Regions from separate parts of the Micromonospora sp. NBC_01699 genome, predicted to be linked through region 2. Evidence: riboswitches for the same ligand, from Rfam matches in the RefSeq annotation. Region 2 holds a riboswitch; the other holds the start of a gene.
What was found. A riboswitch is a leader RNA that binds a small molecule or an ion and turns the genes downstream of it on or off. The one in region 2 is predicted to bind thiamine pyrophosphate.
Positions count from the first base shown of each region.

Region 1 (10,343 bases), 2.5 Mb from region 2:
CCCGGAACAGGTACGGGCGAACGCCGCCGCCGGTCGCTGGCAGCCCTCGGCCGACGACCTGGCCGCGCTGCGCGCCCTGCTCTGACCGGAGTCCACAGTGTTCCGCCGGGGGTCCGGAAGCATACGTTTCGGACCCCCGGCGGTCAGGTACCCGAGCGGTGCCGGTCAGCCGAGCCGGTGCCGGCGTGCCGCCGCGACGAAGGACGTCCAGGCGGTGGCCGCGAAGGCGAGCACCGGCCCGTCGACGTCCTTCGAGTCGCGTACGCCGACCGGGGTCGCGCCGGCCGTACCGAGGTAGGCCATCTCGACGCAGTTCGCATTCGAGCCGCTTCGGCTCGACCTGCGCCAGATGGCCCCGCCAAGCTGCGTCCCGGTCATCGCGGTCTCACTTCCGCTCGTACTCCCCAGCCACCCGCGCAATGAAGTTTACCGATGCGATGGGGCTCAGGGCGGCTTCCGCGAGTCGGACCGCCTCCCGCCGGAAGAACTCGACCTGGTGCCGGTCGTCCAGGAACAGGCCGGTGAGCTTGTGGTCGAGGTAGACCACCGACCGGTCGCGCGGGAAGTCGAGCAGTGCGAAGGCGCCGTCCAGGCCGGTGTGCGCGCCGGCGGCGAGCGGCACCACCCGGAGGGTCACGTTGGGCCGCTCGCTGGCCGTGACCAGGTGCCGTAGCTGCTCGGCCATCACCTGTGGCCCGCCGACCGGGCGGCGCAGGGCGGCCTCGTCGATCAGGGCGTGCAACGCCGGCGGGGTGTCGCGGCGCAGGATCTCCTGCCGGGCCAGCCGGGCGGCGATCCGGGGCTGGGTGTCCACCTTCCGGACACCGCAGGACTCCATCACCGCCCGGGTGTAGTCCGGGGTCTGCAACAGGCCCGGTACGAGCAGCGGCTCGCAGCCGATGATGGTGGTCGCCTCGGCTTCGAGGTGGATCAGCGTGCGCGACTCCGCGGAGAGCCCGACCGCCGCCTCCCACCAGCCGGGCTCGGCGGCCCGTTCGACCTGGCGGAGCAGGGCGGCCCGTTCGTCACCGGTGACCCGGTAGATGACCAGCAGGGCGGCGGCCTCCTCGGTCCGTACCTGCTGGCGGCCGTGTTCGAGGCGGGACAGTCGGGACGGCGGCCAGGCCAGTTCGGCGGCGACCTCGCGCAGGCTCAGCTGGCGGCGGATGCGTAGCTCGCGGAGCTGGCCGCCGACGTTACGACCGGCCACGGCGGGTTGGGGGCGGCGGGACATGGCGCTCAACTGTTGCGGTTGCGGGCGAGCAGCACGGCCGAGCCGGCGGCGGCGATCAGCAGCGCGCCGCCGATCAGCCACCACACGCCGGAGCGCAGGCCCCGGTCCTTCGTCAACGCGACCGGATTGTTGGGTGCCGGCTTCGGTGCCGCCTGTTCGGCCTTGGCCTCGACGGTGACCACCGCCTCCGCCGGGTTCGGCGCGGGTGCGGTGACGGTGACCTGCCAGCGGCCGGGGGAGAGGATCGGCCCGGTGGTGTAGAACCCCTGCCCCTCGCCGGAGGGTTCGAGCTGGACCGGTCCGACGGTGTCGCCGGTTCCGTCGGTCGCGGTCAGCACCAGCCGGACGATCGTCTCCAGCTGGTGGCCGTCGGCGTAGCTGGCCCGGATGGTCACCCCGGTGGCGCCGTCGCCGGCCACGTCGAGGTTGAGCTTGCCGTCGAAAGCCGCCGCCGGCGTCGTGGGCAACAGGAGCACCGGTACGAGAGCCAGCGCGGCGAGCAGGACTCGCAGGGGTCGCATCAGAGGTTCCTTTCAACACGCCGACACCCGGACGGTGCCGCGGGATGGGTCCAGTGTGTCGGCTGGGAGCGGCCCCGCGGCAGAGCTGTGCGGTCGCGAAATTTGGTGCGGAGGGGCCGGGTGGTGCGGGAAACGGTGGTGCCCGGGTGTACGCCGGGGCGGCCGGCCTGGTTGGCCGGCCGCCCCGGGTCTGGTGCGGTTACTGCGGTGCGGTGCGGACGGTTAGAGCTTGCCGCCCTGCTTGATCCGGGTCGGGTCCTCGGCGAGGCGTCCCGCTCCCTGGACCGACTTGTCGGCGTTGGCCTTCACGCCCGCCTTGGTGGCGGTGCCACCGAGCCGGACGATCATTGCGTCGGCGTCCCTGGTCAGCACGTCGCGCACATCCGCGTCGGTGACCAGGGCGGTGTCGGCAACCAGCGCCTTGTAGGCGGTCAACTGCTGCACCGCCCGCCTGTCGTCACCGGCGGCCTCCGAGTCCCGGACCGCGGTCAGCTTGTTGGTGAGCTGCCGGTGGGCCTTGGTGGAGAGCCGACTGGTGGACTTGAACCGGTCTTGCAGGTTCTGCATGTCCCGGAACGAGGTGGTGACGAAGAAGCGTACCGACGAGGTCGTGGTGTTGCCGGCCTTGTCGGTCGCGGTGACGGTCAGCTCGTGCAGGCCCAACGACAGGTCGTAGAGGGCTTGCAGGGTGTTGTTGGCGTACGGCTGGCCGTCCAGGGTGCCGATGGTGGCTTCCAGACCGGAGGTCGGGTCGACCGCCTGCCAGGAGACCCGTACGTCGGCGCTGTCGCCGTAGAGCTGGCCGTCGGCGAGGCCGGAGACCAGTACGGTCGGCTTGGTGCCGTCGATCTTGACGATCGCCGACTTCAGCGTCTCGGCGTTACCGGCCGCGTCGGTGGCCCGGTACAGCAGCTCGTGCTGTCCGTCGCCGCTGACGTTGACCGCCGTGGTGTACGGCGTCCAGGCGCCACCGTCCAGGGACCACTCCAGCTTGCTGACCCCGGCACCCGCGTCGGTGGCGGCCAGCGTCACCGGGATCGTCCCGGCGTGCCATCCGCTGTCGGACGGGGGCGCGAAGGTCGCCGAGGTGACCGGCGCGGTCGCGTCGATCTTGAGGTCGACGGTCTTCGTCGCCTCGACGTTGCCGGCCTCGTCGGTCGAGCGGAACCGCACCTGGTGCGCACCGTCACCGGAGACCAGGATCGGCTCGGTGTAGGCGGTCCAGGTGGTGGCCGCGTCGAGCTGGTACTCGGTGCTCGCCACACCGCTGCCACCGGTGTTGTCGGTGGCGGCCAGGGTGACCGTGGTGGCGGCGGTGTACCAGCCGCCGGTCGGCGTACCGGCCACTGCCGAGGTGGTCACCGGTGCGGTCGAGTCGTCGACCGCGGTGCTCACCCGGAAGTAGTCGAACGTCGCCGGCTTCGACGCCTGCTGGCTCGCGCCGAGGGTGAAGAGGCCGAACTTCGGCGTGGCACCCACGGCCGCGTTGGTCAGCGCCGGCAGCGCCGTCCAGTCGGTCCCGTTCGCCGAGTACGACGCGGTGTACGTGTTGCCGGCCTTGGCCAACCGCAGGTGCCAGATCCCGCCGGTGATGTTGGCACCGTTGGGCTGCGGGTCCTGCACCGCGGCGGCGATCTCGCTGCGGAACTCGACCCGCCGTACCAGCGTCTGACCGGGCTGGTTGTCGACGATGTAGTCCAGCTTCAGGTAGTTGTCGTCGTCGCCGTAGACGATGAGACCGCCCTGCTGGTACTGCTCGTTGAACTGGCTGCCGTCGACCCTGGTCTCGATCGTCCAGTCACCGGCCGGCGCGTTCTGAAGGATGAAGTTCGGCGGCGGGGTGCCACCGGCTCCGTAGATGTCACCGTTCGGCACGTCGATCTGGAGGCCGCCACCGGTCACCCGGTAACCGGTCGGGTCCTCCCGGACGATCGCGTTCCACTTGCACTTGTCCAGGCTGGTACCGGTGAACTCGTCGGACGGCACGACCGGGCCGGCCGGCTCGTCCGGGGTGAGCTGGAACCAGTCGAACTTGGCGTCGTTCACCGAGGCCGTGGTGTTGCCGTTCAGCGCGAACAGGCCCACCTTCGGGTTCTCGATGCCGGCCAGCGCGGCCGGCCGACCAACCGGGGTGAAGGTCTGACCGTCGACCGAGAAGGCCCCGGTCAGGTTGGTGCCGTCACTGGTCAGCCGGACGTAGAACGTGTCGCCCATCCCGGCCGGTACGGCGATCCCGTCGGCGGCCTCGTTGCGCGGCGTGCCAGCGGTCTCCCGGATCAGCTCGAACTTGCGGCTGTCCGAGTAGAGCAGGTCGAGCTTGGCGTAGTTCGCGTCGTCGCCGTAGACGATCAGACCAGCCTGGTGGTAGTTGGCGGTCGCGCTCAGCGTCACCTTGGTGGTCGCCTGCCAGGCACCGCTCGGGGCGGGCTGGAGCACCACGTTGGTGGCGTTGTTCGTGCCGCCGTACAGGTCACCGACCGCGGTCGGCAGGACCAGGCTGCCGTTGCTGACCGAGTAGAGCTGGTTCTCCCGGATCACGGTCGACCAGCGCGACTTGTCCAGCGAGGTACCGGTGAAGTCGTCCGAGCGCGCCCCGAAGCAGGACGTGTTCGGCGCGGTCACCGCAACCGGGACGTAGGCGCTCGTGGCCGCACCACGCGCGTCGGTCACGGTCAGGGTGGCGGTGAAGTTGCCCGGCACGGTGTAGGTGTGGGTGGCGTTGGCGGTGTTCGCCGTGCCGCCGTCACCGAAGTCCCAGGCGTACGTGAACGGGGCGTCGTTCTCCGGGTCGGTGGCCGTACCGCTGAAGGCGACCTGCACCGGCGCGACGCCGGTGGTGGGGTTCGCGGAGGCGGTGACCACCGGCGGGGCGTTGTCGGTGACACCCCGACCGAGGAAGTCGGTCCAGTTCACGTTCAGGATCGCACCGGTTCCGGTGGAGCCGGTGGGGTTACGCGCCACGAAGTACAGCGTGCCGCTGCTGGTGCTCGGGGTGGTGATCGCCGCCGGTACGTCGACGAAGGTCTGCCAACCACCGGTGCTCGGCACCGTGGCGGTCGCGACCAGCGGGCCGTCGACCGCGCCGGTACGGACCTCGATCCGAGCGCCGCCGCCGGCCGAAGCGGCCCGGAAGCGGAGCGAGTCGATGCCGGTCAGGTTCGCCGGCTCGATCGCCCACCAGTCGCCGTCCTCGATGAACCCGATGTTCTCGAATCCACCGGCGGTGTCGGTGGTCGCCTGACGCTGCACGCCCGGGTCACCACCGCTGGTCGACCCGGCCACCCGGCCGGTCGAGGTGTAGTACTCGGCCTGGGTGCGCTTCGGCTGGAGCTGCTCGATCGCCCGCCCGGTCAGGGCGTTCGACCCACCGGCGCCGCCGGCGTCGGTGTAGACGGCCTCGAAGACACCGAAGACGTTCGCCTCGGCGCCGTGCCCGGAGGCGAGCAGCGTCTGGACCGAACCCTCACAGCCGGTGTACGACTGAAGCGGGTGCGCGTGCTGGTCGTGACCCAGGTAGTACTGGAGCACCACCCGGTCGCAGTCGATCGTCCCGTCCTCGGGGTCGGTCACGTTGACCTTGTACTTGACCAGGTCGCCCCACTCGAAGAAGCCGCCGTCCGGCGGGAACTCGATGGAGACGGTCGGCGCGGTGTTGCCCACCGTGACCGGAATGTTGGCAACCGCGGTCCGCCCCTTGGGGTTGGTGACCGTGAGCTGCGCGTTGTAGTTGCCCGCCGCCGCGTAGGTGTGCGCCGGGTTGGGGTCGGTCGAGGTGGCGTTGTCGCCGAAGTTCCAGGCATACGTCAGGGTGCCACCGTCCGGGTCACGCGACCCGGCACTGGAGAACTGCACGGCCAGCGGAGCCGGACCCGAGGTGGGTTCGGCGTTGGCGACCGCGATCGGCGAGCGCTCACCGGCGATGTAGTCGATCCGGTAGATGCCCGAGTTGTCGTTGTTGCCGCCGAAGCCGGTACCCCACTCGATCAGGTACAGCGCCCCGTCCGGACCGAACTCGAAGTCCATCGGCCGCAGCATGCTCATGCCGGTCAGCAGCTGGTTGATGTCGACCAGCGACTTGCCGTCGGCACTCACCTGCATGGTGTACATCTTGTTCTGGTTCCACTCGCCGAGCAGCGCCTTGCCGTCGTAGTAGGCAGGCCACTTGCGCTCCGAGTTGAGGTTCTCGTCGTACCGGTAGACCGGGCCACCCATGGGTGCGCCGCCGCCGCCGATCTCCGGGAACAGCGGGTTGCCGCTGTAGTCGAAGTCGACCGTGGCCGAGATGGCCGGCGGCAGGTTGGTCAGGCCGGTGTTGTTCGGCGAGTTGTTGACCGGCGCCGCGCAGTTGAACTTCGCACCACTCGGTCCCGACGGGAACGGGTAGTCGTTGTACGCGTAGTTCGCACCGTGGCAGTACGGCCAGCCGTAGTTGCCCGGCGTGACGATGTTCCACTCGACCGTGCCCTCGGGGCCACGGTTCGGGTTCGCCGCGCCGGCGTCCGGGCCGTAGTCACCGACGTACAGGGTGTCGGTCTGCGGGTCGACGCCGATCCGGAACGGGTTCCGGAAGCCCATCGCGTAGATCTCGGGCTTGGTCTGCGCGGTGCCCGGGGCGAACAGGTTGCCGGCCGGCACGGTGTAGGTGCCGTCGTCCTCCGGGTGGATCCGGAGCACCTTGCCGCGCAGGTCGTTGGTGTTGCCCGAGGAACGCTGCGCGTCGTAGTCCTGCCGGCCCGGCCGCTCGTCGATCGGGGTGAAGGAGTCCGACTCGAACGGGTTGGTGTTGTCACCGAGCGCCAGGTAGAGGTTGCCCTGGCTGTCGAAGGTGATGCTGCCGCCCGCGTGGCAGCACGTGTTGCGCTGCGTCGGGATCTGGAGCACCACCTTCTCGGTGGCGGCGTTGATGGTGTCGCCCTCGACGGTGAACCGGGAGAGGTAGTTGCGGGCCGCGCCGCCGTTGGGTGCGTAGTAGACGTACACCCAGTTGTTGGTGGCGAAGTCCGGGTCGAGCTGGATGCCCAGCAGACCGTCCTCGTTACCGGTGAAGACCGGCAGGGTCACCGCGGTGACCGTGGTGCCGGTGTTCGGCTTGATGATCTGGATCCGGCCGTCGCGCTCGACGTAGAAGACCCGCCCGTCGGGGGCGATGTCCAGCTCCATCGGGTTGTTGGTGTTGTTGTCCAACGACACCTTCTCGAAGCTGCTGGTCTTCGACGCGCTGCAATCGGCGTCCACGACACCCGCGGCGGTCTCGATGCCGCCGAGCAGGTGGGTGAGGAACTGCGGTTCCGCGAACGACTCGTTGGTGTGGCCGCCGCCGGTGTACCAGGATCGGCCACCCTCGTAGTCCTGACACCACGCGGTCGGGTGGTCGGCGCCCATCGCGCCGGTGCCCGGGGTGTAGCTGCGCTCGTCCAGGCTGGCCAGCACGTGCAGGTTCGCGCGCGGGTTGGTCCGGAAGTTGTACCACTCGTCGAAGCGGGACCACTGGGCCGGCAGGCCGGCGGTGGACGGGTGCGCCGGGTCCTCGACCTTCACCGTGGCCTGCTGGTTGGCCGGGTGCGCGTTGAAGTACGCGCCGACCAGTCCGCCGTACCACGGCCAGTTGTACTCGGTGTCCGAGGCGGCGTGGATACCGACGTACCCGCCGCCGGCCTCGACGTAGCGCTCGAACGCCGCCTGCTGGGTGTCGTCGAGCACGTCACCGGTGGTGGAGAGCCAGATCACCGCCTTGTACTGGGCGAGGTTGGCGTCGGTGAACGCGGCACCGTCCTCGGTCGCGGTGACGGAGAACCCGTTCGCCGCGCCGAGCTGCTGGATGGCCGCGATGCCCGACGGGATCGAGCCGTGCCGGAAGCCGGCCGTCTTGGAGAAGACCAGTACGGAGTACGGGTCGGCAGCCGCGGCGGCCGGGGCCGCCTGTGCGGCGCTCGGGGCTGCTACGAGTGCGGCCGCCGTCGAGGTGACAGCGACCGCGAGACTCAGCAGCGCATGGCTGAGGGCGCCGCGCAGCGCGTGGCGCGGGCGAGGTCTTGACACGAAGGATCTCCTTCGTCCGCTGGGGACACGGGGGATCCCCGGCCGGCTCGCCGAAGACCGGTTCGGGGGGTGGTGGGTTTCGGCTGCGTGGCCCGCCGTGGCTGTGCAGCCGAAATTTGTCTTGTCGCTGAACAAATTAATGCTGGTCAGCGTTGGGCGGGCAATACAGCAACAAGCCAATTCGGGTAACGGTTGGGTAACCGAGGTGGATCTTCCGGATAGGACAGACAAAACCCCTTCGGTGTTCCGGCCCACCTCAACCGGCCGAGGCGGGCCGCTGTGACGTGCGACCCCTTGGCGGATCCGTCCCGCCGTCGTAGTGTGGTCGACAAGTAACCCACGGGAGTCCGGTGAACCGGGCTGAGAGGGGGGCTGACAGCCCCCGACCGTCGAACCTGATCCGGGTAATGCCGGCGCAGGGAGGAGTTTGCTATGCCCGTACTGGGACGTTTGCATCTCGTCACCGATACCCGTACCGGGCGTGATCCTGTCGCCACGGTACGTGCGGCGCTGGCCGTGGCCGGACCCGAACTCGTGGTCCAGGTACGCGTCGAGGACGACGCCACCGACCGCGACGCGTACGACCTGGCCCGGCGGGTGGTCGACCTCTGCGCCCCGTCCGGCGCGACCTGCCTGGTCAACGACCGGCTGCACGTCGCCCTCGCCGCGTACGCCGCCGGTGGCCACGTCGGCGCGCTCGACCTGCCGGTGCACGCCGCCCGCCGGCTGCTCGGACCGACCGCGCTGCTCGGCGCCACCGCCCGCGCCCCCGACCCGGCCCGCGAAGCGGTCGCCGACGGCGCCAGCTACCTCGGCGTCGGCCCCTGTTACGTCACCACCACCAAGGACGGGCTGCCCGAACCGATCGGCCCGGCCGGAATCGCCGCGGTGGCGCGGGCGGTGGACGTACCGGTCATCGCGATCGGCGGGGTGACCGCCGCGCGGGTGCCGGAACTGCTGGCCGCGGGCGCGTACGGCGTCGCGGTGGTCGGCGCGATCTGTGCCGCCGCCGACCCGGCCCACGCCACCGCCGAACTGCTCGCCGCCCTGGCCCGCACCGGGGCACCGGCGTGCTAGGCGGGGCCCCCTTCCCATCGGAATCCGAGAACCGGGGCCCCTTGCGCACCACCGGCCGAACCGACGTGGCCGTGGTCGGCGGTGGTCCGATCGGACTCGCCATCGCCTGGCGGGCCGCGCAGCGGGGAATGCGGGTGCTGGTGCACGACCCCGATCCGGGCAGCGGGGCGTCCGGCGTCGCCGCCGGCATGCTCGCCCCGGTCGCCGAGGCGTCCTTCGGCGAGGAGGCGCTGACCCGGCTGCTGCTCGACTCCGCCGCCCGGTGGCCCCGCTTCGCCGCCGAGGTGGCGGCCGCCGCCGGACTGACCGGAGTCGCCGACCTCGGCTACCGCACCGAGGGCACCCTGGTGGTCGGGCGCACCGCCGACGACCTGGCGCAGGCCCGCCGGCTCTGGACGTACCAGCGGGGACTCGGGCTGCCGATCACCGCACTGGACGCGACCGGGCTGCACGACCGCGAGCCGTTGCTCGCCCCCCGGGTACGCGGCGGCGCGCACGCGCCCGACGACCACCAGGTCGACCCGCGCCGCCTGGTCCCCGCCCTGCGGCTGGCCGCCCTCCGGTCCGGGGTGGTACTCGTGTCGGCCGCCGTGCGCGACCTCGCCGAACTCGACGCCGGCACCGTGGTGGTCGCCGCCGGCTGCGGTGCCGCCGCCCTGACCGGACTGCCGATCCGGCCGGTGAAGGGACAGATCCTCCGGCTGCGCGCACCCGGCGGGGAACCACCGGCCTTCCGGCACGTGATCCGGGGCTACAACGACGGCCGCACGGTCTACCTGGTTCCCCGGCACGACGGCGAGGTGGTCGTCGGCGCCACCGTCGAGGAACGCGCCGACCACACCGTCACCGCCGGCGGGGTGCTCGAACTGCTCCGCGACGCGACCGACCTGGTGCCGGAACTCGCCGAGTACGAACTCGCCGAGACCATGGCCGGTCACCGACCCGGTACCCCGGACAACGCCCCGGTCATCGGCCCGCTGGCCGACCGCCCCGACGTGATCGTGGCCTCCGGGCACTACCGGCACGGCATCCTGCTGACCCCGGTGACCGCCGAACGGGTCGTCGACCTGCTCACCAGCGGCGTCGTCGACCCGGCGCTGGCGCCGTTCACCCCGGACCGGTTCACCCGGACCGAACACGCCCCGAGCAGGGAGGAGATCCGGTGACCGCAGAGGCTGAGGCTTCGGTGGAACTGACCGTGAACGGTACGGACCACAGCTTGCCCGGCCCGGTGACCGTGGCGGACCTCGTCGCCACCGTCACCGGCCAGGGCCGCGGCGTGGCCGTCGCGGTCAACGGCGAGGTCGTCCCCCGGGCCGGCTGGCCGGCGGCGGTGCTGCGATCCGGCGACCGGGTCGAGGTGCTGACCGCGGCCCAGGGCGGGTGACCGCGATGTCCGAGCCGGAACGCGATCTACCCGGCGGGCCGGGCACCCGCCCGTTCGAGCTGGGCGGGGTGTCGTTCGGGTCGCG
Region 1 covers NZ_CP109199.1:697,172-707,514, forward strand. Annotated here, with positions in the region: gene OG792_RS03215 (aldo/keto reductase) at 1-85, shown strand, start outside; gene OG792_RS03220 (DUF397 domain-containing protein) at 166-378, opposite strand; gene OG792_RS03225 (helix-turn-helix domain-containing protein) at 386-1,234, opposite strand; gene OG792_RS03230 (hypothetical protein) at 1,240-1,755, opposite strand; gene OG792_RS03235 (ThuA domain-containing protein) at 1,978-7,794, opposite strand; TPP riboswitch at 8,124-8,233, shown strand; gene thiE (thiamine phosphate synthase) at 8,227-8,871, shown strand; gene thiO (glycine oxidase ThiO) at 8,913-10,037, shown strand; gene thiS (sulfur carrier protein ThiS) at 10,058-10,258, shown strand; gene OG792_RS03255 (thiazole synthase) at 10,264-10,343, shown strand, end outside.
Region 1: another riboswitch for thiamine pyrophosphate. It lies ahead of thiE (thiamine phosphate synthase); the one in region 2 lies ahead of OG792_RS26300 (ECF transporter S component).

Region 2 (10,343 bases):
CCGCTGCCGTCGGGCGACCGTACGCGGGGTGCCGGCGTCGAAACCGCGGGCGTCCATCGCGGTGGCCAACCGGGTGCCCCGGCGGATCGCCCCGACGAGCAGCGCGAACGCGGTGGCGGCGAAGAGCCGCAGTCGAGCCACCGGGTTGCGCCCGGCGTCCACGCCCCGGGCCCGCCGCGCCATGCCCAGCAGTTGCCACTCGGCGGCGAGCAGCGGCAGCATCCGGAACGCGGCCAGCGCGCCGAGCGCGAACCGGGGCGGCGCCTTGGCGTTCTGGATCAGCGCGTCGGCCAGGTCGGTCGGGTCGGTGGTCGCGAACACCAGTACGCCGGGCAGGGCCACCGCCACCAGGCGCAACGCGAGTCCCGACGCCGAGGCGAGGACCCCGGTGGTGACCGTGACCGGGCCGGCGTCGAGCAGCAGGGTTCCGGTCCGGTCGGCGGCGAACAGCACCATCGTGAACACGACGCCGAGCGCGCTGAGCAGCAGCGGCCAGGCCCGTCGGGCCAGGGTGGCGTAGCGGACGCCGAACAGCGGCAGCACGGCGAGTTCGATCGCGATGGCCACGGCGGGCGCTACCGGGTCGATCGTGGCGACCAGCGTGAACGAGAAGACCAGCGCGGCGGCGAGTTTCGCGACCGGGTTGCGCCGGGCCAGCGGCGCCGTCGCCGTACCGACCGGCCCGGTGACGATCACGCCGACCCTTTCCGGTGCACACCGTCGGCTCCCCGGCGCACGGGGCCGGCCGCCGGGTCGGTGGCGCCGGCCAGGGTCACGGTCCGGTCGGCGATCGCGGCGACGAAGTCGGCGTCGTGGGTGACGGTGACGACGCCGTGGCCGGCGTCGCGCAGATCGGCGAGCAGGTCGACCAGTTCGATCCAGGTACGCCGGTCCTGGCCGAAGGTCGGCTCGTCCAGTACGAGCAGCCGGGGCGCCGTGGCCAGCGCGGTCGCCACGCTCAGCCGCCGCGCCTCGCCACCGGACAGGGTGTACGGGTTCGCGCGTGCGAGCCGGTCCAGTCGCAGCCGGGTCAGCAACTCATCCACTGTGGAGCGCACGGCGGCTTCGGGGTGGCCGGTCCGGCGTGGCCCGAGGGCCAGTTCGTCGAAGACCGTACCGGTGAGGAACTGGTGTTCGGGGGACTGGAAGACCGAGCCGATCCGGCGTACGAGCGCCGTGGCCCGCCAGCGGTGCGGTGGTGTGGCGGCGTCGGCTCCGGCCAGGGCGGCAGTGGCGGTGAGTCGACCCGTACCCGGTTTCATCAGCCCGCCGAGTTGCAGCGCCAGGGTGGTCTTGCCGACCCCGTTGCGCCCGAGTACGGCAACCGCCTCGCCGGAGCGTACGGTCAGATCGGTCGGGGCCAGCCGGGGTGGTAGGCCGAGCCGGTCGGCGGTGAGCAACCCCTCGCCCGCGGCGGTGGCCGCCGGTCGGGCGCGCACCGACCGGCCGGGCACCCAGACCCCGGCGTCGGCGAGGCTGTCACCGTGTGCCGCGAAGACCTCGTCCGGGGTGCCGTCGGCACGCACGCCGCCGCCCGGTTCCAGCACCACCACCCGGTCGACCAGCGGCAGTGCCTCGGCGATCCGGTGTTCGACCAGGATCAGGGTGGTGTCCCGGTCGACCGCCGCACCGATGGCGGCCCGGACCAGGTTGGCGCCGGCCGGGTCGAGGTTGGCGGTGGGCTCGTCGAGCAGGAGCAGTCCGGGCCGGAGCGCGAGTACGCCGGCCAGGGCGAGTCGTTGCTGCTCACCGCCGGAGAGGGCGGCGGTGGACCGGTCCCGCCCGTAGGGGAAGCCGACCCGGTGCAGCGCCTGGTCGACCCGCGCCCAGATCTCGCCGGCCGCCACCCCCCGGTTCTCCAACCCGAACGCGACGTCGTCCCCGGCCCGCGCCATCACCAGTTGACTCTCCGGGTCCTGGAAGAGGATCCCGACCCGCTCCCGCGCCGTACGCGGATCGCTGCCGTCGACCTCGATCCGCCCCTCCTGCTCCCCGGAGTCCTCGGCCAACAGCCCGGCGAGCGCGGCCAGCAACGTGCTCTTTCCCGCCCCCGAGGCCCCGAGCAACAACACCCGCTCCCCGCGCTCAACCCGCAGATCGACCCCCCGCACCGCCCACCGCTTCCGCCCCGCATGCCGCCACCCAAACCCCCGAACCTCAACCCCCCTAACCGCCCCCACCCCCTCTCACTCTCCTTTGTGCGCGTTGATCATGAAGTTAGCGACCGAAATAGAGATCAAACTTGCGCTAACTTCATGATCAACGATGTGGGCCGGCGGGCCGGGTGGGGGTGGGGTGGGGGTTAGATGGGGGTGCGGGTGCGGCCGGCGGGGAAGCGGTCCAGGGCGCCGGTGTTGGCCAGGGCTCGGGTGAGGGCGATGCTGCCGAGGCCGGCGACGACCAGGGAGCTGACCGTGGTCAGGGCGAGGTACGGCAGGCGGAAGCTGCCCCACGCGGTTCCGGGGTACCAGACGACGATGTCGTAGATCGCGGCGGCGAGCCCGGCCAGCGCGGCGGCCAGCAGTGACACCGGCAGCCGGTACACCCGGTAGGCGAAGAGCGCGAAGGCCAGCTCCGCGGCGGCCGCTTCGAGTGGCCCCTGCACCACGAGTGTCCAACCCCAGCTGGTGCCGAGGGCCACCGAGACCAGTGCGGCCAGGGTCAGGGTGTAGAAGGCGGCGCCCGGCTTGCGGATCACCAGTGCGCCCAGGACGGCCGGCACCAGCCACACCCCGTAGATGACGGCTCGACCGGGCAGCGGAATGGCGTCCGCCGGGCCGTTCCAGAGCAGGCCCCAGGCCCAGAAGATGACGCCGAACGCCACGCCGAGGGTCGACGCGATGACGATGTCGACGGTACGCCAGCGGTTGTTGGTGGAGCCTTCCATGGTGTTGCCTCCCAGTTCTCGAAGTGAACCAGGAGAAGTCGCACGCCTCGGCCGGCAGAATGCCGGACTCCGGCGCGGGCCGGAGCATGACCGAACTCCCTGCGCTGGCATTACCCAGATCAGGTTCGAGGGTCTGCGGATGTCATCCCGCACTCTCAGCGCTGTGCGCTCCCCTGTCGGATGTGAAGTTGTTTCGGCGACGCTAGCACCGACCGGCGGCGCGGCACAGTGCCGTATCGATCGGGTGTGGCGGTCGACACCGGGACTCGGGTTAGGGTGAGCTGCCATCGGACCAGGCCGAGCGAGGAGAGCAGAGACGCCGTGACCGCCTCCGACCGCGCGACCGAGCGTCGCGCCGGACCCGGCGACGAGATCGACTGGACGATCCCGCCCGCCACCGGCAGCGACCCGGCGGGTCCGCACCAGCACGGTTCGTCCACCGGTCCCGGCCGTGGGTCCACCACCCCCGGCGGTACGCCCACAGCTCGCGACAACCCGCCCCGGCGGCGCCTGTTCGGGGACAGGATCGGCTCGGTCGAGGTGCTCGCCGTGCTGCTCATCCTGCTGGTCGTCTTCCGTGACCCGGTCGCCGACGCGATCTCCGGTCCCCGGTTGCAGACCTGGACGACGGTCTTCGTCTCGGTGTTGGTGCAGGCGGTGCCGTTCCTGGTCTTCGGTGTCGTGCTCAGTGCGGTGATCGCGGTTTTCGTGCCCCGGTCGTTCTGGGCGAAGGCGTTGCCGAAGCATCCGGCGCTGGCCGTGCCGGTGGCGAGCTGTGCGGGCGTGATCCTGCCCGGTTGCGAGTGCGGCGCGGTGCCGATCGCCGGGTCGCTGATCCGCCGGGGCGTCACCCCGGCCGCCGCGCTGGCGTTCCTGCTCGCCGCCCCGGCGATCAATCCGATAGTGCTCACCGCCACCGCTGTCGCCTTTCCGCAGAATCCGGAGATGGTGGTCGGTCGGGGTGTGGCCAGCCTGATCGTGGCGATGGTGATGGGTTGGCTCTGGCTGCGGCTGGGCCGGGCCGACTGGATCCGGTTGCCGCACCGCCCCGACCTCGACGGGGTGTCGAAGGGGCGCGCGTTCTTCTCGGCCGTACGGCATGACGTGGTGCACGCGGGCGGGTTCCTGGTGCTCGGGGCGATGGCGGCGGCCTGTATCAACGTGCTGGTTCCGGAGCGCTGGTTGCAGACGCTGGCCGACAATCCGATTTTGTCGGTGCTGGCGTTGGCGGTCCTGGCGGTGCTGCTGTCGATCTGCTCGGAGGCGGATGCCTTCGTGGCCGCGTCGCTGTCCCAGTTCTCGCTCACCTCCCGGCTGGTGTTCCTGGTCGTCGGGCCGATGGTCGACCTCAAACTGATCTCGATGCAGGCCGGTGTCTTCGGTCGGCGGTTCGCGTTCCGGTTCGCTCCGGCGACGTTCGCGATTGCCGTACTGGCGGCGGTGGGAGTGGGAGCGGTGGTGCTCTGATGAACCGACAGGCACAGGCGGTCGTGTTGCTGCTGCTCGGCGGGGCGGTGCTCAAGGCCAGCCTCTCCGACCTGTACCTGCGTTATGTCAAGGAGGGGCTGCAACCCTTCCTGATCGGGTCCGCGTTGCTGCTGATCGCGGTCGCGGTGATGACCCTGGTGTACGACCTGCGCCCGGCCCGACGCAGGGCCGGGGGCGAGCAGGAGCACGACGACGATCACGGGCACGACCACGGTGGCAAGGGCCACCATGAGCCGCGGGTCGGCTGGCTGCTCATCCTGCCGGTGCTCGGCCTGCTGCTGGTCGCCCCGCCGGCCCTCGGCTCGTACGCGGCGGGCCAGGCCGGTACGGCGCTCGGCAGCCAGCCGTTGTCGGACTATCCGCCGCTGCCCGACGGGGACCCGGTTCGGATTCCGGTGCTCGACTACGCCTCCCGTGCGATCTTCGACAGGGGAGCGTCGCTCGGTGACCGGCGGGTGCAGCTGACCGGCTTTGTCGCCACCGGCGCCGACGGTGAGCCGATCCTGGCCCGCATGATCCTGTCCTGCTGTGCCGCCGACGGTCGGCCGATCAAGCTGGGGCTGACCGGCGACCCGCCGACCGGCCTGGCCCCGGACACCTGGGTCGACGTGGTGGGCCGCTATTCCGACCGGGTTGGCAAGGACCCGGTCAACGACGAGGACATCCCGTATCTCATGGTGGAGTCGTGGCGCCAGGTTGAGGCGCCGAAGCAACCGTACGAGTGAGTGTGGTCGGTGCCGGTTGTGCACCACCACGTCCCCCGCCAATCGGCCGCAACCATAGAAATAGCTGATGATCGATATCTAGGGATTAATCAGGCGAACTTCGTGTCGCCTTGACGACCCCGTACAAATATCGATCAACGCCTATTATCGGTCGGGTAAATGTCCGGTGATCTGAGCCACCGGACATGGCTTTCACGGGTGTATCGGAGGCGATGATCGGCATGGAGGCGGGTGAGCGACATGGACATGGAAGACGTCATGAATTACCTGGTGGACAGGAGGGCGGACGATTTGCCGCCACAGGCGTTCTCCGGAACCTTCATGTCGCTGTCGTGGTACCTGGCCCCGGAGGGGGACAAGATCCTGGCGGTCGCGAGGAAGTGGCTCACCCTCGACGACGAGTACCGGGTGGCGGTGGCGCTCGGGCTGGACGAGGTCTTCCCGGCCGATTCCCGCGCCGAACTGGTGGAGTTGGCCGCCTCCGTACGCGAACGGTTCCCGGCCCTCGCCGGCCCGGCCGAAGAATGGTTGGAACGGTGGGACAGAGCGTTCGGCGGCGGGTGAGGACGATCGTGTGTTGGCCGAGGCGTTGATCTGACGCGTCGGACAGGCTGGACCCCGGGCGTCACCGACGCCCGGGGTCCACGTTCTTCGGGGTCGTACGAGCACCAGCGCGCGGTAATCATCTCGTCGGCGGCGACACAGAACAGGGTGAAGGTCGCCGACGAGTTGGGAGTTCGGATGGGTCCACCACGCAGACGCGACGAAAACTGGTTCACCGGCATCTACGCCGACCAGTACCCCCACATCGTGCGCTACGGCCAGCGCCGGCTCGGCGATCCGGAGGCGTCGGCCGAGTTGGCCCAGGAGGTCTTCGTGATCGCCTGGCGGCGCCGCGCCGAGGTGCCCGACCACACCCTGCCCTGGCTGTACGGGGTGGCCCGGCGGCTGTTGGCGAACCACTGGCGGGCCCGTCGGGCGGCGCCGGACGTACTGCCGATCGGGGATGTGGAGCGGCTGTGGGAACCGGTTTCGGCGGGGCCCGAGGCGACCGTCGCGGTCACCGATCTCCGTACCGCGTTGTCCACTCTCACCGATCTCGACCAGGAGATTCTCCGCCTGGTCGGCTGGGAGGAGCTGACCGTGTCCGAGGCGGCGCGGGTCCTCGGCTGTACCCGTACGACCGCTGCGGTGCGGCTGCACCGCGCCCGTGGACGACTGACCGCCGCGATCACCGCCCGGACGGCCCGGCCGGCGGCCCGGCCGGCGCCGGCCCGGTCCTGAGAGGAACCGTGATGTTCGGAGAACAGCAGATCCGTACCCTGCTCGGCCCGGCGGACCCGGCCCGGCCCGGCGCCGTCGCACCGCCCCGGCTGTCGGCGCACGACCTGATCGTGCTCGCCGAGGCGGCGCCGGAACCGGTCGACACCCGCCTGCCCGCCCGTCCGACCCGGCGACTGGTGCTCGCGGCGGGCGCGGCGGTCGCCCTGGCCGCCGCCGGAACCGTCGTCTACACCTCCCGCGACGAGCCCCTGGAAGTGCCGAACGCCATGGGCCGCCCCGGCGCGAATCCGGCCGGGCCGGTGCTGGTGCCGATCGCGTACCAGTTCCCGGAGGGGACCAGACCGGCCGCCGCCGAACTGCTGGCCCTGGCCGGGCGGTTGCGGGACGCACCGTACGAGAACAGCGTCGGCCGGTACGCCTACCACTCCTCCAGGATGTGGGGCATTCCGATGATGATGGCGACAGCGGGGGGTCCGCCGAGAAGCGGCGGCCCCTACGTGATAGGCCCGGCCTACGAGCTCAAAACCTGGCAGGCAGCCGACGGGACCGGTCGGCAGATCCGGACGTTCTTCGATCCGGAGTTCCCGGACGAGGCGTCCCGCGACTCCTGGACCAACAATCCGCGCCCGTCGAAGGAGTTCCCGTCCTCCAGCTCCGAGGTACTGCCACCGGCGATCATCCGGCCGCTGCCGTCGGACCGCGCCGGCCTGTCCGACCTGCTCAGGGTCGGGCACGGCGCGGGTTGGGCGAGCCTGGAGACCACGAGGGTGTACGAGCGTTATGTCGTCCCGCGTGGGACCCGCGCGGAGATTCTGCGGGTGCTCGCCGACGTACCCGGTTTTGTCTGGCGGGGTGAGGTGACCGACCGGGCCGGGCGGGCGGGCCTGGCGATCACCTTCGATGACCGCGCCAGCGGTCAGCAGCACCTGCTCGTTTTCAACCCGACGACCGGCGAGCTGGCCGCGCACGAAGTGCTGACGCTCGAACCTTTGTTGCGGATCAGCACATACGCGATGATCCTCGACACCGGCCGGACCCACACCACCGGCTGACCCTCCGGCACCGGGCCACCGCTCACCGGTGGCCCGGTGCCCTCGGTCCGGTCACGTGCCGACGGGTCGGAGTTCGGATCCGACCGCACCGATGACCCGTTCGATCTCGTCCGCCGGGTACGGGGTGGCCCGGCTGGTCCCGTGCAGGTGCCAGTAGAACTCGTTCAGCGCGGTGCCGACCGGGGCGTACCGCCGGATGATCGCGGCGGCGGCCGGCGGCAGATTCGGCGGCTCCTCGCCAGCGGCGTACCGGCGGACCAGCTCGTTGCGTTCCCGGGCGGTGAACGGCCTCGGACCGACCGCGCCGATCAGCGCGGTGACCAGCCAGTTGACCAGCGTCGTGACGGCGTAGGCGGCGTCGTGGCTCGAATTGGCGGCGAGAAAGTCCCGCTCGGCGGGGGAGAGGTCGAACCGGGGCGAGGTCGCCAGGCCGAAGTCGGCGAGGTAGAGCCGCCGGCCGTCGGTAAGGATGTTCCGGAAGTGGGCGTCGAAGTGCGTCAACCCGTTCGCGTTCATGAACGCGACGTCGGCGATCAGTTGCCGTTCCACCATGACGCAGGCGGCCTCGATCGCGTCGGTGCCGAGGGCGACCTGTTCGGTCAGCCATTCGTGCAGGGTCTGCGGCAGGTGTTCGAGGAAGAGCACCACGGTCGCGGTCGACCGGGCGGCGGCCAGAATCCTTTCCCGTACGGCAGACAGCCCACCCCAGTACGCGACCGCGCCCTCCACGTCGGCGTGTTCCTCGGGTGTCGGCACCGCCCCCGGCAGTACCCGCCAGTGGTACATCAGCGGGAAACTCTCGCTCTGCCCGCCGAGCACCCAGTTGGTGGTCATGACGTTCGCGGCCAGTTCCCGCCACACGCCGAAGCCCGGCCCGCCGACGCCGTACTGGCAGGCGGTGGGCAGGCCGAACATGTTGGCGGTCGACCTGACGTTGCCCGGCTGGCGTTCCAGGTCGGTCAGGGGTACGCGCTTGGCGAAGACCGGAACGCCCGCTATCTCCAGCGCCACCGCGGCGCCCCCGATGCCGGCGCCCAGGGGCGGCGCCTCGTCCACCAGTCTGCCGAGTTGTCGGTCACTGAGGAGGGCCAGGGCGGTGGACACCACCGAATGACTGCGCAGCCGCGCGGTACGGGACATGCCGGAAGTTTATGGAGTCGGATCGATCGATATCGTCCCCGGAATTTTCTACGGGGGTTAGCCTGCGATCGTCATCCAGGTCACGCCGCACGGAGGTTCCGGTGGTCTCTCGTCTCAACCCGTACATCAGCTTCGACGGCAACGCACGGCAGGCGATGGAGTTCTATCGCCTCGTTTTCGGCGGCGACCTGAGCCTGACCACGTTCGGCGAGTTCGGGGCCGCCGGCCCGGAGGACGCGGACAAGATCATGCACGGCCAGTTGGAAACCGCTAGCGGGTACACCATCATGGGCGCCGACACCCCGCCCGGAATGGCGTACAACCGGGGGGACAACGTCGTGGTGAGCCTGAGCGGGGACGACGCCGACGAACTCCGTGGCTACTGGGAAATGCTGTCCGACGGCGGCAACGTGTCGGTTCCGCTGGCGAAGCAGGTGTGGGGCGACGAGTACGGTGCCGGCACGGACCGGTTCGGCGTCGCCTGGATGGTCAACATCGGGCAGCCACAGGGCTGAGCCGCCCGGCCGGGCACCGCCGTCAGCGTTCCTTGACCGTGCCGACGAACGCCTGCCACGCCGGGGCGTCGAAGGTGAGTACGGGTCCCTGGCGGTCTTTGCTGTCGCGTACGCCGACGATGCCGGGCAGGTTGTCGGCCACCTCGACGCACGTGTCGCCACCGTTGGACGAGCGGGTGGACGTGCGCCAGGTCGCGCCGGTCAGCTCCATGTCTGTGCCACTTGCTTGATCAGGTTGACGGACTGCCGGTGGGGCAGTGCCTCGCTCCGAATACGCTCCCATGTCTCCTGGAGAGTCGCAATGTCCTCGTGGTGGCTCACGATTTGACCTCGGAGCTGGGTATCCAGGTAGGCCACCCAGCCGCCGTCGTCGAATCCGGCGAGCAGGAACGGGCCGTTCAACCCGACGTGTACGCCGACCTCGTACGGCACCACGTGGATGCCGACGTGCGGTAGCTCGGCCAGGGTGACCAGATGGTCGAGTTGCTCGGCCATCACCCTGCCATCGCCTACCCGCCGGTGGAGGGTCGCCTGATCCAGGACGGCGATGAGCTGCGCCGGTTCCTCACGGGTCAGGATCGACTGCCGTTCCATTCGCGCAGCGGCCGGCGCGGCGGCCCTCGTCGGTGAACCGCGCTCATGTTTGGTGCAAACCCCTGCCGGGCAAACCTGGCCGCAACCAAACATGAACGAGAGGTGGGCCCGGGTGTCCAAGGAGACCGAGAAGCAGCGCTGGCAGCGCAACTTCGCCGATCTACTCCAGGAGTTACGGGTCGCGCAGACCGGCGTGCAGATCCTGTTCGCGTTCCTGCTCACGCTCCCTTTCAGTAACGGCTTTCCGGACACCAGCCAGTTCCAGAAGGACGTGTACGTGGTGGCGCTGCTCGCCGCCGCCGCCGCGACCGCGCTGATCATCTCGCCGGTGGCGTTCCACCGGGCGCTGTTCCGGCAGGGGCGCAAGCCCGAACTGGTGCTCTTCGCGCACAGCATGGCCACCGGTGGGCTGGGTTTCATGCTGATCGCGATGGTCAGTTCGGTGCTGCTGATCACCGACTTCGTCCTGGCCCGCCCGATCGCGTTCCTGCTCAGCGGGTTGACCGCCGTCTGGTTCCTGACCTTCTGGGCCGGGCTGCCGTTCCTGCGCCGCAAGTGGGGCGAGGACGACGACGAGGACGACGAGGCGGTGGAGGACGACGAGCCGAAGGTGCTGCCGGGGAGTTGACCGGCTCGGTCACGGTTGCGGAGCGTCACC
Region 2 covers NZ_CP109199.1:6,458,051-6,468,393, reverse strand. Annotated here, with positions in the region: gene OG792_RS26310 (energy-coupling factor transporter transmembrane component T family protein) at 1-696, opposite strand, end outside; gene OG792_RS26305 (ABC transporter ATP-binding protein) at 693-2,180, opposite strand; gene OG792_RS26300 (ECF transporter S component) at 2,303-2,887, opposite strand; TPP riboswitch at 2,966-3,072, opposite strand; gene OG792_RS26295 (permease) at 3,398-4,354, shown strand; gene OG792_RS26290 (TIGR03943 family putative permease subunit) at 4,354-5,100, shown strand; gene OG792_RS26285 (hypothetical protein) at 5,332-5,664, shown strand; gene OG792_RS26280 (RNA polymerase sigma factor) at 5,842-6,384, shown strand; gene OG792_RS26275 (CU044_5270 family protein) at 6,396-7,436, shown strand; gene OG792_RS26270 (serine/threonine protein phosphatase) at 7,488-8,576, opposite strand; gene OG792_RS26265 (VOC family protein) at 8,678-9,091, shown strand; gene OG792_RS26260 (DUF397 domain-containing protein) at 9,114-9,302, opposite strand; gene OG792_RS26255 (DUF5753 domain-containing protein) at 9,293-9,778, opposite strand; gene OG792_RS26250 (DUF6328 family protein) at 9,798-10,313, shown strand.